One region of the Paraburkholderia sp. JPY465 genome, then DNA from elsewhere that is predicted to be linked to it. Evidence: riboswitches for the same ligand, from Rfam matches in the RefSeq annotation. Region 1 holds a riboswitch; the other holds the start of a gene.
The links. A riboswitch is a leader RNA that binds a small molecule or an ion and turns the genes downstream of it on or off. The one in region 1 is predicted to bind cobalamin.
Positions count from the first base shown of each region.

Region 1 (7,736 bases):
GAACGCGGCCGTGCTCTTGCCCTTGCCCGTGCCGGTGTTGACGATCAGCAGGCCTTTTTCGACGGTCGCGCTGGCCTGCTTCTTTTCGTGGCCTTCGCGGCGGCGCTCGGTCATGCGTTGATGCGATTCGGGGTCGGTTTTCATCGAAGGTCCTGGTCTTGAGGGGCGGGATGGAAGGGCGCTACGTCGCCGGGTGCGGTGTCGGTCGCCGCCGCAATTGCAATGGTGATACCAGCGTGCGTGGTCTTGGGTACGACCAGACGTGCGGTTTGCGCGATTGTCGCGGAGACCGAAGCTGCTGCCGCCAGTAGCGCACACGGTTCGCACACACCGTCGACACCAAGATGCGCGCGCGCGGCCGCCGACGGCGCCGCGACCGGCGCGGCCGCGATCTGCTCGCGGCTGAACAGTTGCAGCGGCAGTTGATGGCGTGAACAGAATTCGAGCAGACCTGCTTCGTTGCCTTTGGTGTCGATCGTCGCGATGGTGCGAATCCGCTCGAAGGCATTCGAACCGAGTGCTGCGCGCACGGCGGCTTCGATGTCGCCGGCATCGCTGTGCAAGCGGCAACCTATGCCGACGCTTAGCGTTTTGAGCGCGCTCGCAGCTTGTTCGTGATCGACTCGGCCGTCGCGGTTCGCCGCTTCACGTGCAAGCGCGAGCGAGGCCACGCCGCCGATCACGACGATCGCCGGCGAGCCGAGCCCTGCGCGCACGACCGCCTCGGCAAACTCGCGCAGCGGCGCGAGCACGTGACGCTGCTCGGGCCGCGTCGCCGATTCGATCGCCGCACAGGGTGTATCGGCGGACATGCCGGCCGCGAGCAACGCGGCGACGATTTCGCCGAGCCGCCGCATGCCCATATAGATCACGATCGTCATGCGGGTCGCGGCGAGCGCGGCCCAGTCCGGTTCGCCGTTGCCGGCGCCGTGGCCGGTGACGAACACGACGCCCTGCGCGTAATCGCGATGCGTGACCGCGATGCCGAGCGTCGCGGGTGCGGCGATGCCGGCCGTAATGCCGTTGATCACGTCGACTTCGATGCCCGCCGCCTGCAGCGCCTGCAATTCTTCGCCGCCGCGGCCGAACACGAACGGATCGCCGCCCTTGAGCCGCGCGACGCTGCGTCCCGCGCGCAGATGCCCGAGCATTTGCGCGACGATGTCCGCTTGCGGCGTCGACGGATGGCCGCCGCGCTTGCCGACGTACACGACTTGCGCGTTGGCGCGTGCGAACTGCAGTACGTCGGGATTGACCAGATCGTCGACCAGCACGACATCGGCCTGCGCGAGCGCACGGGTGGCCTTCAGCGTCATCAGTTCGACGTCGCCGGGACCGGCGCCGATCAGCCAGGCGCGCGTCATCGCGGCGTGCATGGCGCATGCCATGCGGAGATGGGAGGAGAGGAGCGGCGTGCGACGGTGCACGCGGCAGTGAATATAGAGGTCATGCAATACAGCGAATCCAGGCGCGGCCACTCATGCGGCTCGCGGCGGATTCTTCAGAGAGAGAACGCCACGAAACGCGCGATGCCACGTTTCTACGCCTTCACATCCGTTCCCCGCGGATTCCGGCGGCCGGCGGCGCAACCTGATGCACGGGTGCATGCGGCGCCGCCTCCGCGTCTGGCCGGTATCCGGGCTGGCGGCCTCACGCGTTTCGCCTTCCCGTCCTTGTTTGCGAATCTGCGGATTCGCGGGGCAGTGGCATCAAAAAACGCATGCGCGGCACGGTGGAATCGAAGCTGGATCGAATCGCGCGCCGCAGGTCGCTTACCGTTGCGGGGACAGCACAGGTTGAACGCGCGACGCGCTGCCTGTTTCCCGTTTAACTGCACATGCGAGTGCATGTGCGGGCACCAAACGCGCGCATACGATAGCACATGGCGCCTTGCCAGATAAGCCTCGGCGACGCTTTCCGGCGGCCTGCGTTCCTTGACTGCGCATGCCCGGGGGCCTACACTCGCACGCACTTTGGGTGCTCGCGTGCGCGTTCGTGCGCATGCAGTTAAACGGGAAACAGGGAGCCATCTGCGCTAGAGCGGCTAACCTGTGCTGTCCCCGCAACGGTAAGCGAAAAGCGGTTCCGGGTTGATAGCCGGGCACCGCGGTGCCGGCTTCGATGTCCTCGCGCAAGGTCGCGTCGACATATCACCACTGGACGAGAAACCACTCGGCCGGGAAGGGGAAGCGGCGCTTTCGCCAGCCCGGATACCGGCCCGAAGAAGCAGAACGACCGCCGCGGGGATGCGGCGGCGCGTTCATGACCTCAGTTCCGTTTTCTGTATTTCCGTTGTCGCGGCAATGCCGTCGTTCGTCCCCGTGTCTGGTGATCGCTGGTACTGTGCGCGTGATTCATTCGCTCCGTTCGCCAGCCGATGCCGACCGATGCGCGGACTTTGCGGCAGACCGATGCAACGCAAAGGGATGGACCTCACGATGCAAACTCAATTGCGCAAGATTCCCGTCACGATCGTCACCGGCTTTCTCGGCAGTGGCAAAACGACGTTGCTGCGGCACATCCTCAAGCATGCGGGCGGCAAGCGCATTGCGGTGATCGTCAACGAGTTCGGCGAACTCGGCATCGACGGCGAAATCCTCAAGGGCTGCGGCATCGGTTGCGATGAAAACGGCGTCGAGACCGAAGGGCAATTGTATGAACTCGCGAACGGCTGTCTGTGCTGCACCGTGCAGGAAGAGTTTTTCCCGGTGATGGAAAAACTCGCGGAGCGGCGCGACGAACTCGATCACGTGTTGATCGAAACCTCGGGGCTCGCATTGCCGAAGCCGCTCGTGCAGGCGTTCAACTGGCCGCAGATCCGCAACGGCTTCACGGTCGACGCGGTGGTGACGGTGGTGGACGGCCCGGCCGCCGCAAGCGGCCAGTTCGCCGAGAACCCGGTCGCCGTCGATGCGCAGCGCAAGGCCGATCCGAACCTCGATCACGAGTCACCGCTGCACGAGCTGTTCGAAGACCAGTTGTCGGCCGCCGATCTGGTGATTCTGAACAAGACCGATCTGATCGACGACGCGCGGCAGCACGAAGTGGAAGCCGCGATCCGCGCGGAGATTCCGCCGCAGGTAAAGATCGTGCGCGCGCAGCAGGGGCAGCTCGACCTGCATACGCTGCTGGGGCTCGAAGCGGCGTCGGAGCAGACGATCCACCTGCGGCACGACCACCACGGTTCCGCCGACGACCCGGATCATCACCACGACGAGTTCGATTCGGTCGTCGTGCAGGCATCGGTGCCGTCGCGCGACGCGGCGCTCGCCGCGTTGCAGACGCTGGTCGAAAACCACACGATTTACCGTGTCAAAGGCTTCGCGGCACTGCCGGGCGCGGCGATGCGTCTGGTGATCCAGGGCGTGGGCCGGCGCTTCGACAGCTACTTCGACCGGCGCTGGCAGGCGGGCGAAAACGGCGACGGCGCCCTGAGCCGCTTTGTGCTGATCGGAGAAGACCTCGATCGACCCGCGCTGCAACAGGCTCTCGACGCGGCGCTCGGCGCGACGTCGAACGCGACGGCATAACGGGCGCACCAGCATGCATCTGCTGCGCACGACGCCGGGCGGTTTCGTCGACGATACGCAGGGCGTGATCCGCATCGATCAGCAGCCCGCCGATATCGTCGTGCTCAGTTCCGCCGACACCACGCTGTCGCTGCTCGCGAGCGTGGTGCCGCGTCTTGGCGACGGCTTCCCGAGCGTGCGGCTTGCGAACGTCACGTATCTGCGTCAGCCGGCCTCGGTCGATTTCTATCTGGACGACGTGTTGCAGCATGCGCGCGTGGTCGTCGTCGATCATCTCGGCGACGAAGCGTATTGGCCGTACGGCATCGAGCAGGTCGTCGCGCTCGCGCAGCGCAAACAGCAAACGCTCGCGATGTTTTCCGGCGATCTGCAGGAGGACCCGAACCTGCTCGCGCGCAGCACCGCGAGCGCCGAGTTGTGTCAGCAGTTGTGGCGCTACCTGCGCGAGGGCGGTCCGCAGAACGCCGAGGCGTTTTTGCGCTGCATCGCGTATCGCGCACTCGGTTGGGGGCGCGAGCCCGAGCCGCCGCGCGCGTTGCCGGCCGCGTCGCTGTATCACCCCGAGCGCGATACGCCTACCGTCGCCGATTGGCAGGCGCGCTGGCGGCAGGACGCGCCCGTCGTCGCGATCCTGTTCTACAAGGCGCATCTGCAGGCCGCCAATACCGCGGTGTTCGATGCGCTGATCGATGCGCTCGAAGCGCAAGGGCTCAATCCGCTGCCGCTCGCGATCACGTCGTTGAAGGATGCGATGAGCCGTGATGTCGTGCAGTCGCTGTGCGCGCAACATGGCGTCGCGCTGGTGCTGAACACGACCGCGTTCGCCGCGTCCGCGATCGACGACCCCGAGCCGCTCGCGCTCGCCGGCGACGCGCCGGTGTTCCAGGTGATCCTGAGCGGCGGCAATCGCGAGGATTGGCTGAAAGACAACCACGGCCTGAATTCGCGCGACATCGCGATGCACGTCGCGCTGCCCGAAGTGGACGGGCGCATCATTACGCGCGCGATCAGTTTCAAGGGTCTCGCGTATCGCTGTGCGCGTACCCAGGTCGATGTGGTCCGCTATCAGCCCGATCTCGAACGGGTGCGTTTTCTCGCCGAGCTGAGCCGCCGCTGGTGCCGTTTGCGTTCGCTCGATAACGCCGACAAGAAAGTCGCGTTGATTCTCGCGAACTATCCGACGAGTGAAGGGCGCATCGGTAATGGCGTCGGGCTCGACACGCCGGCATCGGTGGTCGGCATTCTGTCGATGCTGCGCGATGAGGGCTATCGTGTCGGCGAACTGCCCGAGCACGGCGACGCGTTGTTGAACAGGCTGACCGAGGGCGTGACCAACGATCCGGTCGTCCGCGATCTGCGTCCGGCCCTGCAAAGTCTCGCGCTCGACGACTATCTCGCGCATTTCAACGCATTGCCGGCGAGCGTGCGCGACGCGTTGAACGCGCGCTGGGGCAAGCCCGAAGAGGACCCGACGCTGCGGCGCGGCCGCTTCATGATCGCGGGTTGGCGCTGCGGGCAGGTGTTCGTCGGCATTCAGCCTTCGCGTTCGCGCGAGCAAGGCGACTACGCGAGCTATCACGATGCGGAGCTCGTACCGCCGCATGCCTACCTCGCGTTCTACTTCTGGCTGCGCCACCAGTTCGGCATCGACGCGGTCGTGCACGTCGGCAAGCACGGCAACCTCGAATGGCTGCCGGGCAAAAGTGTCGCGTTGAGCGACGCGTGCTGGCCCGATCTGATTCTCGGACCGATGCCGCATCTGTATCCGTTCATCGTCAATGATCCGGGCGAGGGCAGCCAGGCGAAGCGGCGTGCGCAGGCGGTGATCATCGATCATCTGATGCCGCCGCTTACGCGCGCTGAAAACTATGGGCCGCTGCAGGACCTCGAACGCCAGGTCGACGAATACTACGAAGCGTTGATGGTCGATTCGCGTCGCGCAAAGCTCTTGCGTCGCACGATTCTGACGACGATCGTCGAGCATCGGCTGCACGAAGAGCTGAGTCTCGCGGCGCCCGACGGACAGGACGATGAAGACGCGCTGCTCACGCGCGTCGATGCGTGGCTGTGCGAGCTGAAGGAAGCGCAGATTCGCGATGGCCTGCATACGTTCGGGCAGTCGCCGCGCGGCGTGCAGCGGCGCGACACGCTGCTCGCGCTCGGGCGCTTTCCGATCGGCGATGGACAGGGCGGCAAGGCTGGGCTCGTCGACGCGCTGGCGCGCGATCTGCGCATCGATCATCTGTTCGATCCGTTGGGCGTGGATTGGGCCGCCGCATGGGACGGCCCACGTCCTGATGTCTTGCGGCGGATCAGCGATGCACCGTGGCGGCATTACGGCGATACGCGCGAGCGGCTGGAGTTGCTCGCGGGCGAGCTGTTGCGCGGCGTCTGCGGTGTCGATTGCGATGACGCGGATCGTTCGCAGGCCGTTCCTGTAGCCGACGAAAGTCTGCAGCAAGCGGCACAGGTAATTGCACGCCTGCGCGACGACGTGCTGCCGCGCCTCGACGCATGCGGCCCGCAGGAAATGACGCAGCTCAAGCGCGGCCTCGAAGGACGTTTCGTGCCGCCCGGTCCGAGCGGCTCGCCGTCGCGCGGACGGCCCGACGTGCTGCCCACCGGCCGCAACTTCTACTCGGTCGACACGCGCGCGGTGCCGACGCAAGCCGCGTGGGCACTCGGCCTGAAATCGGCGCAGCAACTGATCGAGCGGCATCTGCAGGAGCATGGCGATTATCCGCGCGCGATCGGCCTGTCGGTCTGGGGCACCGCAACGATGCGCACCGGCGGCGACGATATCGCGCAGGCGCTCGCGCTGCTCGGCGTGCGGCCGAAGTGGGCGCCGGGCAGTCATCGCGTGACGGACTTCGAGATCATGCCGATCGAAGCGTTCGATCGGCCGCGTATCGACGTCACGTTGCGCGTATCCGGTTTCTTCCGCGATGCGTTCGCGAACGTGATGCATCTGTTCGATGCGGCCGTGCAAGCGGTTGCCGAACTCGACGAGCCGGCGGAGCTGAATCCGATTCGCGCGCGTGTGCAGCGCGAACGCGATGCGTTGATTGCGAGCGGCATGGACCCGGTCGATGCGCGCAAGCGCGCCGGCTGGCGCGTGTTCAGCGCGCGGCCCGGCGCGTATGGCGCAGGTCTGCAGGAGATGATCGACTCGCGCCAATGGCAGACCGACGCCGATCTCGCGAACGCGTATCAGGCCTGGGGCGGATACGCGTACACGCAGAAGGCCGCGGGTGAGGAGGCGCATCGCGCATTTGGCGCGCGCCTCGCAGCGATGGACGTCGTGCTGCAGAATCAGGACAACCGCGAGCACGACGTGCTCGATTCGAACGACTACTACCAGTTCCAGGGCGGCATGGTCGCGGCGGTACGGCATCTGGCCGGTGAGCAGCCGCATGTCTATCACGCCGATCACAGCAATCCTGCCGCGCCGCGCGTGCGCACGTTGCAGGAGGAGATCGCGAGCGTGATCCGCTCGCGCGTGGTCAATCCGAAATGGCTCGATGGCGTGAAGCGCCACGGCTACAAGGGCGCGGCCGAAATCGCCGCGACCGTCGACTATCTGTATGGCTACGACGCGACCGCGCGCGTGATCGCGGATCATCAATACGCGCTCGTTGCCGATGCTTATCTGAACGACGCCGATACCCGCGCGTTCATGCAGCGGCACAACCCGCATGCGCTGCATTCGATCTGCGAGCGTTTGCTCGAAGCGATGCAGCGAGGGCTGTGGCAGCAGCCGGGCGACTATCGCGCGCAGGTGGAAGCGCATCTGCTTGCGAGCGAACAGCAGATCGAAGGAAGACAAACATGAATGGAGCGATGCGAAGAACGGACGACCTAGGCAGCGCGGGCTCTATTTCGGGCACGGCGTCGCGGCCGGTTTTTCCGTTTGCCGCGCTGATCGGCCAGGCCTCGTTGCAGCAGGCGCTGGTGCTTGCCGCGATCGATCCGGGCTTGGGCGGCGTACTGATCAGCGGACCGCGCGGCACCGCGAAGTCGACTGCCGCGCGCGCGCTTGCCGAGCTGCTGCCGGAAGGGCAGCTCGTGAACCTGCCGCTTGGCGCGAGCGAGGATCGTCTGATCGGCACGCTCGATATCGAAACCGTGCTGCGCGACGGCTCGGTGCGCTTCTCGCCGGGGCTGCTCGCGAAGGCCCATCGCGGCGTGCTGTACGTCGACGAAGTC
Region 1 is NZ_JBNDMT010000002.1:2,682,184-2,689,919, forward strand. It holds gene cobO (cob(I)yrinic acid a,c-diamide adenosyltransferase) at 1-144, opposite strand, end outside; gene QFZ94_RS14480 (cobalamin biosynthesis protein) at 141-575, opposite strand; partial or broken gene cobA (uroporphyrinogen-III C-methyltransferase) at 639-1,364, opposite strand; cobalamin riboswitch at 1,611-1,878, opposite strand; cobalamin riboswitch at 1,959-2,236, shown strand; gene cobW (cobalamin biosynthesis protein CobW) at 2,439-3,530, shown strand; gene cobN (cobaltochelatase subunit CobN) at 3,544-7,362, shown strand; gene QFZ94_RS14500 (ATP-binding protein) at 7,359-7,736, shown strand, end outside.

Region 2 (7,736 bases), on a different contig from region 1:
GAGCAGCATCCACAAAAACACCGGCACGCCGACCAGCGAAGTAATCACGCCGACCGGCAATTGCGCGGGTGCGATCACGGTACGCGCGATCAGATCCGCGCCCATCACCGCGACACCGCCGCCGAGCGCGGCCGCCGGCAGCAGCATGCGCTGGTCGTTGCCGAACGCGAGCCGCAGCATGTGCGGCACGACGAGACCGACGAAGCCGATCGTGCCGGCGGTCGTCACCGCCGCGGCCGCCGCCAGCGAAGCGACCAGGTACACGCGCAAACGCAGCGGCATCACCGCAACGCCCAACGCTTGCGCGGCCGCGTCGCCGCGCAGCAGCAGGTTCAAACGCGGCGCGGCCGGCACGATCGCGAGCAACACGAGCGCGAGCGCGATCAGCGCGGTCCACGGCAGCGCGCCGCCGTTGAGGTCGCCGGTCAGCCAGAACAGCATGCCGCGCAGACGGCTATCGGGCGCGAGATTGAGCAGCAGCGTGATCATCGCGCCCCACCCGGCCGCGATCACCGCCCCGGTCAGCAGCAAACGCGGCGACGTGTCCTGCGGCTCGCCGCGCCACAGTTCGCGACGCGCGAGTCCGAGCACCAGCAGGATCGACACGAACGCACCGGCGAACGCGCTCGCATCGACGATCCACCAGGCGCCGCCCGCGATCATCGCGACCAGCGCGAAGCTGGCAGCGCCGCCCGACACGCCGAGCACGTACGGCTCGGCCAGCGGATTGCGCAGCAGCACCTGCAGCAGCGCGCCGGCGAGCGCCAGCAACGCGCCGCACGCGAAGCCCGCGAGCGCGCGCGGCAATCGCAACGTGCGCACGATTTCGCCGGCGAGATCGTCGCTGCCCGTGGCGCCGAACGTGTGCGTTGGCACGAGCGCCGCAAGCACGCGCGACGGCGCGAGCGGCACGCTGCCGAGCACGAGCGACGCGCCGAGCAGCGCGACGGCGGCGAGCGCGAGTCCGAGCCAGATCGCGGCCGCGCGTTTCGCATTCATCGGGCGTGGCGTTGCCATCGCGGCGGACAGCGAACCGGACGCGCGACTCATCCGCGTGCGCTCACGCATGCGGGCAACCCGGCGCGCGCGTCACTGCTGCTGCCAGCCGAGCGTGACATACGCACCGCGTCGCGGCGAGTTATACGAGTAGGCCGTTTCATAGTCCTTGTTGAACAGATTGTCGATTTGCGCGCTGACGTACCACGCCTTCGTGATGTTGTAGCGCGCCGATAGATTCACGATGCCATAACCGCCGAGGTTGCCGGTGCTGTCTGGACGCGGACCACTGACGATCCACTCGCCGCCGACCCGCCATCCACCGATGCTGCGATTCACCGCGAACGACCCAAAGCGTCGCGCGCGCCGCACGAGGTCGGTACCGCTGTCGAGATCGACCGGGTTCTGCAGCGTCAACGTCGCGCGTACGTCGGTCTTGCCGACATGACCGCTCCACGATCCTTCGAGTCCCTGCACCTTCGCATGGCCGACGTTCTCCGCGAGATAGATGCCGGGGATCGTCTGTACGTAGTTGATCAGATTCGTATAGCGCGTCTGGAATGCGTTCAGACGCATCACGCCGAGCGCATCGGTCGCGTACTGCAAACCGGCTTCGACCGAGTGACTGCGCTCGGGCTGGATCGACGGGTTGCCGCTGATCGGATAGTACAGATCGTCGAAGCTCGGCGCGCGGAAAGCATCCGAATAGCTTGCGGTTACCTTCCAGTGCGACGTGATGTCGAAACCGTAGCCGAGATAGTAACTGTTCGCTCCGCCGAAATCGGAGTACTGATCGCGGCGTACGTTGGCCTGAATCTGGTTGCGGCCGAAGCGCGCGCTGTAGCCGGCGAAGACCGAATCGACGTGACGGTCGGGCGCGGCGAACGTGTCGGAGTCGAGAGTCTGGTCGAGATGCTCGTAGCCGAGCTGCAGCTTCTGGTTCGCGGCGAGCGCGAAATCGTTCTGCCACGTGTACTGGCGATTGTCGGTATCGAAGCGGTCGTCGTAGATGCCATTGGTGTTCGAGACGCTGCGGTCGTCGCCCTCGGCGAGCGTGAAGTGGGTGGTCCACCAGTCGGTCAGCTTGCCGTTCGCGAACACGGACGCCTGGCGAACCTTGCTATAGAGGTTGTTCAGATCGGTCGGCACGCCGTACGCATTGTCGTAGCTGTTGTTGTTGTTCGACTGGAAGTAGCTGACGCCCGCGTCCCACTTGTCGTTGAACTTGTGGCGCAGCGACGCGCTGATGCTCTCGTTCAGATTGCCGTTCGGGTTCGGATTTGCGGCCGGCGCCTCGAGCGGATTGAGCGACGAAAAGCCGTCGCCCTTCGTGCGCGCGAGCGAAATGTTGAAGGTCGTGCGGCCGTCCTGATCGAGCGCGCCGTTCACGCCGGCCGTTTGCGTCTGCGTGTGATAGCTGCCGTAGCCGACAGAAAAATTGAAGCGCGGCGGATGATCGCCGCCGTCTTTCGTGAACACCTGCACGACACCGCCGATCGCGCCCGAACCGTACAACGCCGACACGTTGCCGTTCACGACTTCGACGTGATCGACCTGGTCGAGCGGGATCTGTGCGAGCTGAGCGGAGCCGAGACTCACAGAATCGACGCGCACGCCGTCGATCAGCAGCAGCGATTGTGTCGACGACGCGCCGCGCAGAAAGAGGCTCGTGGTCGAACCGGGGCCACCCGTGCGCGAGATTTGCGCGCCGGGCGCGAGTCGCAGCAAGCCGGGCAGATCGGTCGCGGTCGTGTCGGCGATGTCCTGCTGATCGAACTGCGTGGTCTGCGGGATCGCATCGCGCAACGCTTGCGCGCCGCGCTGCGCGGTCACGACGATCGGCGACAGCACGTTGCCCGACGCATCGGCGGAAGCGGGATTTGACGAATCGGCAACGTTTGCGGCGTTCGCGGTGCTTGCATCCGCAGTGGACGATGAAGACACAGGCTCGGCGCTTTGCGCATGCACGACGAGCGGCAGGCTCGCGAACGCGAGCAGCGTCGCGCGGGCGATGGGGGACAACATGGGATGACATTCCTGTGGATAGCGTGCGCGGCCTGCTTCCCCGCGGGCCGACGCGTCACGAGGCGTCCCCTTGTTTAACGTTTTCGCGGGGGACGTCCCTCTTTTCTGGCCGGTATCCGGGCTACGACACATCGATCCCGCCTTCCCACGCGTGACGCGCAGTGGCACACTCGCAGATTGAACTTCCAACCTTGCGACCAGGACCGACCTGCATGAGCACATCACATGCGGTCGTTTACCGTTGCGGGGGCAGCGCAGGTTCGCGCATCCGGTTTGGCACCGCGCGCGCCCTGCTTCCCGTTTAACTGCGCGCGCCGAAAAGCGCGCGCGGGCACCAGAGTGCGGGAAGTGTAGGAGCGGCTTCGCGGGGCGTCAAGAAACGCCAACCGGAGCGCAATCCGTTCTGTCGAATGCAGGTTATTGTCCGATGGATTGCCGGTCTTTTATCTTATGGTCGACGACACGACTCGCAACGAACCTGCACGAAGCGATGCTGTTACGTCTCGAAACGAGACAATTGTCGGAACCTGTAATATTCCGCGCTAAAATGCGATGTCTTTAGAGGACGCAGCACATGCTCACCGAACTCGAATCACTCTCCCAGAACATCGGCAAGCTGATTGCGATCAGCCAGCGCCACAATGAAGCGCGGATCGCGCTCGAAGAGCAGCTCGCGCAAACGCGTGCGGAAGTACAAGCCACGCACGCAGAACTCGCGCAATTGCGTGCCGAGCGCGACGCACTGCAAGCTGAACGCGACGCGCTGTCCGCCAAGATCGACGACGCTCAGGTGCGCCTGAATGCGATTCTCGAAAAATTGCCGCGCGCACGCGCGAGCAGCGAACCGGATAACCAGCTCGATCTGCTCGAGTCCGCCCAGCCCGAACACGAGGAAGCGGCAAGCGACGTGAGCCGACACGGAGAAAGCGCATGACCACCAAGCAGATCGAAGTATCGATTCTCGAAGTACCCTACCGTCTCGCCTGTTCGCCTGAAACGGAAGGCGCGCTGCTCGAGGCGGTCGCGCGCGTCGACGCCGAGATGAAGAAAATCCGCAGCGGCAGCAATGTGCGCGGCACCGATCGCATCGCGGTGATGGCGGCGCTGTCGCTGGCATCGGAACTGCTTAAGCTGCAAAGCAGCGTGCGACACGGAGAAGCATTTCCTGCTGAAGAAATCCGGCGTACAATGCAGCAAATGAACGAACAATTAGGTACTGTGATTGAGCAGTACAGCATGCAGTAAGCAGTAGTTGACTCAATAGCAGGCCGGTTTCGAACCGGTCACTTGTTCAACGGTTTGTGTTGTAGCTTCATCTGTTTAGCTTCCCTGCCTGGTTCGCCAAGGTCATATATTCCTTGAACCAATGCCATGTGCACGGTTGCGGAAATTTGTAGCACGGGTGTGCGCGTCACTCTGTCTGATGTACCCGAAGTGTTGCTAACTGCGACCAATTCTGAACCCTCGGTTCAGGATGCCGGCCTAGCGGCTAAGGCGGGGACCTTATCTGGAACGGCATCGGACTTCGGTTCGATGCCGTTTTTCTTTGGTCGTCGTTTTTTCGTTTGAGTGCCTGTTTCAGGGGCTTTTCCGCACGCGCCTGTTGTTGGCGCCTCGTTCAATCTCACACGCTCACTCCGATTCATGCGCTACTGGCTGATGAAGTCCGAACCGGACGAAGCAAGCATCGACGACCTCGCCAACGCACCGCATCGCACCTTGCCGTGGACCGGCGTGCGCAACTATCAGGCGCGCAACTTCATGCGAGACGTGATGCAGGTCGGCGACGGCGTGCTCTTCTACCATTCGAGCTGTCCGGAGCCCGGCATCGCGGGCATCGCGGAAGTCTCGTCGACCGCGTATCCGGATCCGACGCAGTTCGATAAAAAGAGTCCATACTACGACGCGAAATCGTCGCCGGAAACGCCGCGCTGGATGCTCGTCGACGTCGTCTTCAAGAAGAAAATCCCATTGATTCCGCTGGCCGCGCTGCGCGAACATGCCGAATTGCAGGACATGCGCGTGCTCGCCAAAGGCAACCGTCTGTCGATCACACCGGTGACCGACGCCGAATGGCGCTTCATCACTAAACAGCTGGTTTAAGGGCAAATGCGCGACGCGGCACGTGTCGTGATCGCGTCCAGGCCATCATTCCCGATGCGGCGGCGAAACACTAATTGGGGAACCAAGCGTCAATAAAACGCGCCTAATCGGTCGACGAAAGCGCGAGCTCGAATCAACCGTTCGACGGCACCCCGATCCATTCGCTAGCGCTTCCGTCAAACCGCGCGCCGCCATCGCGTCATCACTCGGCGCACGCGTCGAACGTGCACAACCTGTTCAAACAAGGATTCCAGCCATGACGACAAAAACCGCACGGGCCCTCGCACTCGCGCTCGCCTTTGGCGCGCCTGTGGCGCTCGCGCTGAACCCTGCGCCCGCTCGCGCGCAGACCATGATGCCGCAGCCTTCGGGCGTGCTGTCGCTGAATGCGCAGGCGAGCGCGGAAGTCCCGCAGGACGAAGTCGAAATCACGCTGTTTTACGAGCAGGAAGCGAGCGAGCCGTCCGCGTTGACGTCGACGCTGAACCAGCGCGCCGACGCCGCATTGCAGAAGGCGCGCGGCGTGGCCGGCGTGACTGCACGCTCGGGTGCGTTCTCGATCTTCCCGTCGACGGACCGCGACGGACGTATCTCGGCGTGGCGCGGCCGCACCGAAGTCGTGCTCGAATCGCGCGACTTCGCCGCGGCCTCGAAGCTCGCCGGACAGATGGCATCGATCATGCAGGTGGGCAACGTGCGTTTCTCGCTGTCGCCGGAAGCGCAACGCGCGGCCGAACAGCGGCTCAGCGGCGAGGCAATCAAATCGTTTCGCGAGCAGGCCGCGGCGTCCTCGCAGGCCTTCGGCTTTAGCGGCTATTCGATCCGCGAGGTCAACGTGAATCACAGCGGCGCGATGCCGCGTCCGATGATGATGATGAGCGCACGCGCGATGGGCGCCGACGCGAAGAGCGCGCCGATGCCGCTCGAAGGCGGTACGTCGACGGTGACGGTCAACGTGTCGGGGTCGGTGCAGATGAAGTGACGCGCACGCGCGAACTTCAGCGCCTCAGTCTGCGCCCCAAAGAGAAACGCCACGGCATCCATCGATGCCGTGGCGTTTTTTCATGCAGCGTTCGCTGCGCTAGCCGGGCGCAGCTCAGTTCGCGCCAACCGCCTGCGCCGGCTCGCGGCGTCCCCGGCGATACGCCCACACCATCAGGCCGATGCCCGCGAGGATCATCGGCAGCGACAGCCATTGACCCATTGACAGACCCATCGCGAGCAGGCCGAGGAAATCGTCCGGCTCGCGCGCGAATTCGACCGTGAAGCGCGCGAGGCCATAGCCGATCAGGAACATCGCGGAAATCGCGCCGAGCGGCTTGGGCTTGCGCGAGAAAAAGATCAACACGAAAAACAGCGCCACGCCTTCGAGCGCGATCTCGTACAGCTCCGACGGATGCCGCGGCAGCATGTGATATTGCGCAAACACTTCGTTCAGATGCCATTGCGCGGCCAGTTGCGGATGCGCGGCGAGCCAGTTGGCGTCGTCGGACGCGGCGCCCGGGAACAGCATCGCCCACGGCGCGGCCGGATCGGTCACGCGGCCCCACAGCTCGCCGTTGATGAAGTTGCCGAGGCGTCCCGCCGCGAGGCCCGTGGGCACCATCGGCGCGACGAAATCGGTGACCTGCAACCACGAGCGCTTGCGCTGATACGCGAACAGCATCATCGCGATGGTGACGCCGAGAAAGCCGCCGTGAAACGACATGCCGCCTTCCCACACCTTGAAGATGTCGAGCGGATGCGCGAAATAGAAGCTCGCCTTGTAGAACAGCACATAGCCGAGCCGGCCGCCGAGGATCGTGCCCAACACGCCGAAGAACAGCATGTCGTCGATGTCCTTCGCGGTCCAGCCTTGCGCGGCGACGTACGGCAGCCGCAGCCGCAGCCGGGCGACCACGATCGCCGCGACGAACGCGACGAGGTACATCAAGCCATACCAGCGCACGGCGAGCGGCCCCAGATGGATGGCGACAGGGTCGAAATTCGGGTGAATGAGCATCGTGTAGTTATGGGCAGTTCAGGTTCGAAAGCAGTTTTACAGGGACCAGAAGCGGGATCTAGACACGCGACGCCACGCTCGCCGCATGGGCGCGCACGATCTCGATGAAGCCCGCCAGCACCGGGCTGACCTCGTCGGTGCGCCAGACGAGTCCCGTTTCGATCGCGGGCACCGACTCGGACAACGGCCGGTAGACGACGCCCGTGCGCCGCAGGTTACGCAACGATTGCGGCACCAGTGCGACGCCCATGCCGGCCGACACGAGACTCACGATGGTCTGCATCTGGATCGCCTCCTGGCCGATCCGCGGCGCGAGGCCCGCGACGCCGTAGCAATCCATAATGATGTCATAAAAGCCTGGCGCGAGACGTCTTGGGAAGATCACGAGCGGCGCGTCGCCGAGATCGCGCAGGCTGACGGGCGTGTCGAGCCATTCGGCGGCGGGGTCTTCTTTTGGCTTGCCCTTGCCGTTTTTGTTCACGCTGCCTTGCAAGCGTTGCGCCATCTCCGTCGACATCGCGATCACCAGCGGCTCACGCGCGATCGGCAGCCACGACAGCTGCGCCGCATGCCGCGACGGCAACGGCGCGATCACCAGACCCGCGTCGAT
Region 2 is NZ_JBNDMT010000003.1:2,605,664-2,613,399, forward strand. It holds gene QFZ94_RS26670 (FecCD family ABC transporter permease) at 1-1,050, opposite strand, end outside; gene QFZ94_RS26675 (TonB-dependent receptor domain-containing protein) at 1,090-3,021, opposite strand; cobalamin riboswitch at 3,112-3,375, opposite strand; gene QFZ94_RS26680 (ATPase) at 3,596-3,955, shown strand; gene QFZ94_RS26685 (cell division protein ZapA) at 3,952-4,266, shown strand; RNA gene ssrS (6S RNA) at 4,345-4,526, shown strand; gene QFZ94_RS26695 (EVE domain-containing protein) at 4,666-5,124, shown strand; gene QFZ94_RS26700 (SIMPL domain-containing protein) at 5,381-6,106, shown strand; gene lgt (prolipoprotein diacylglyceryl transferase) at 6,221-7,126, opposite strand; gene QFZ94_RS26710 (LysR family transcriptional regulator) at 7,185-7,736, opposite strand, start outside.
Region 2: another riboswitch for cobalamin. It lies ahead of QFZ94_RS26675 (TonB-dependent receptor domain-containing protein); the one in region 1 lies ahead of cobW (cobalamin biosynthesis protein CobW).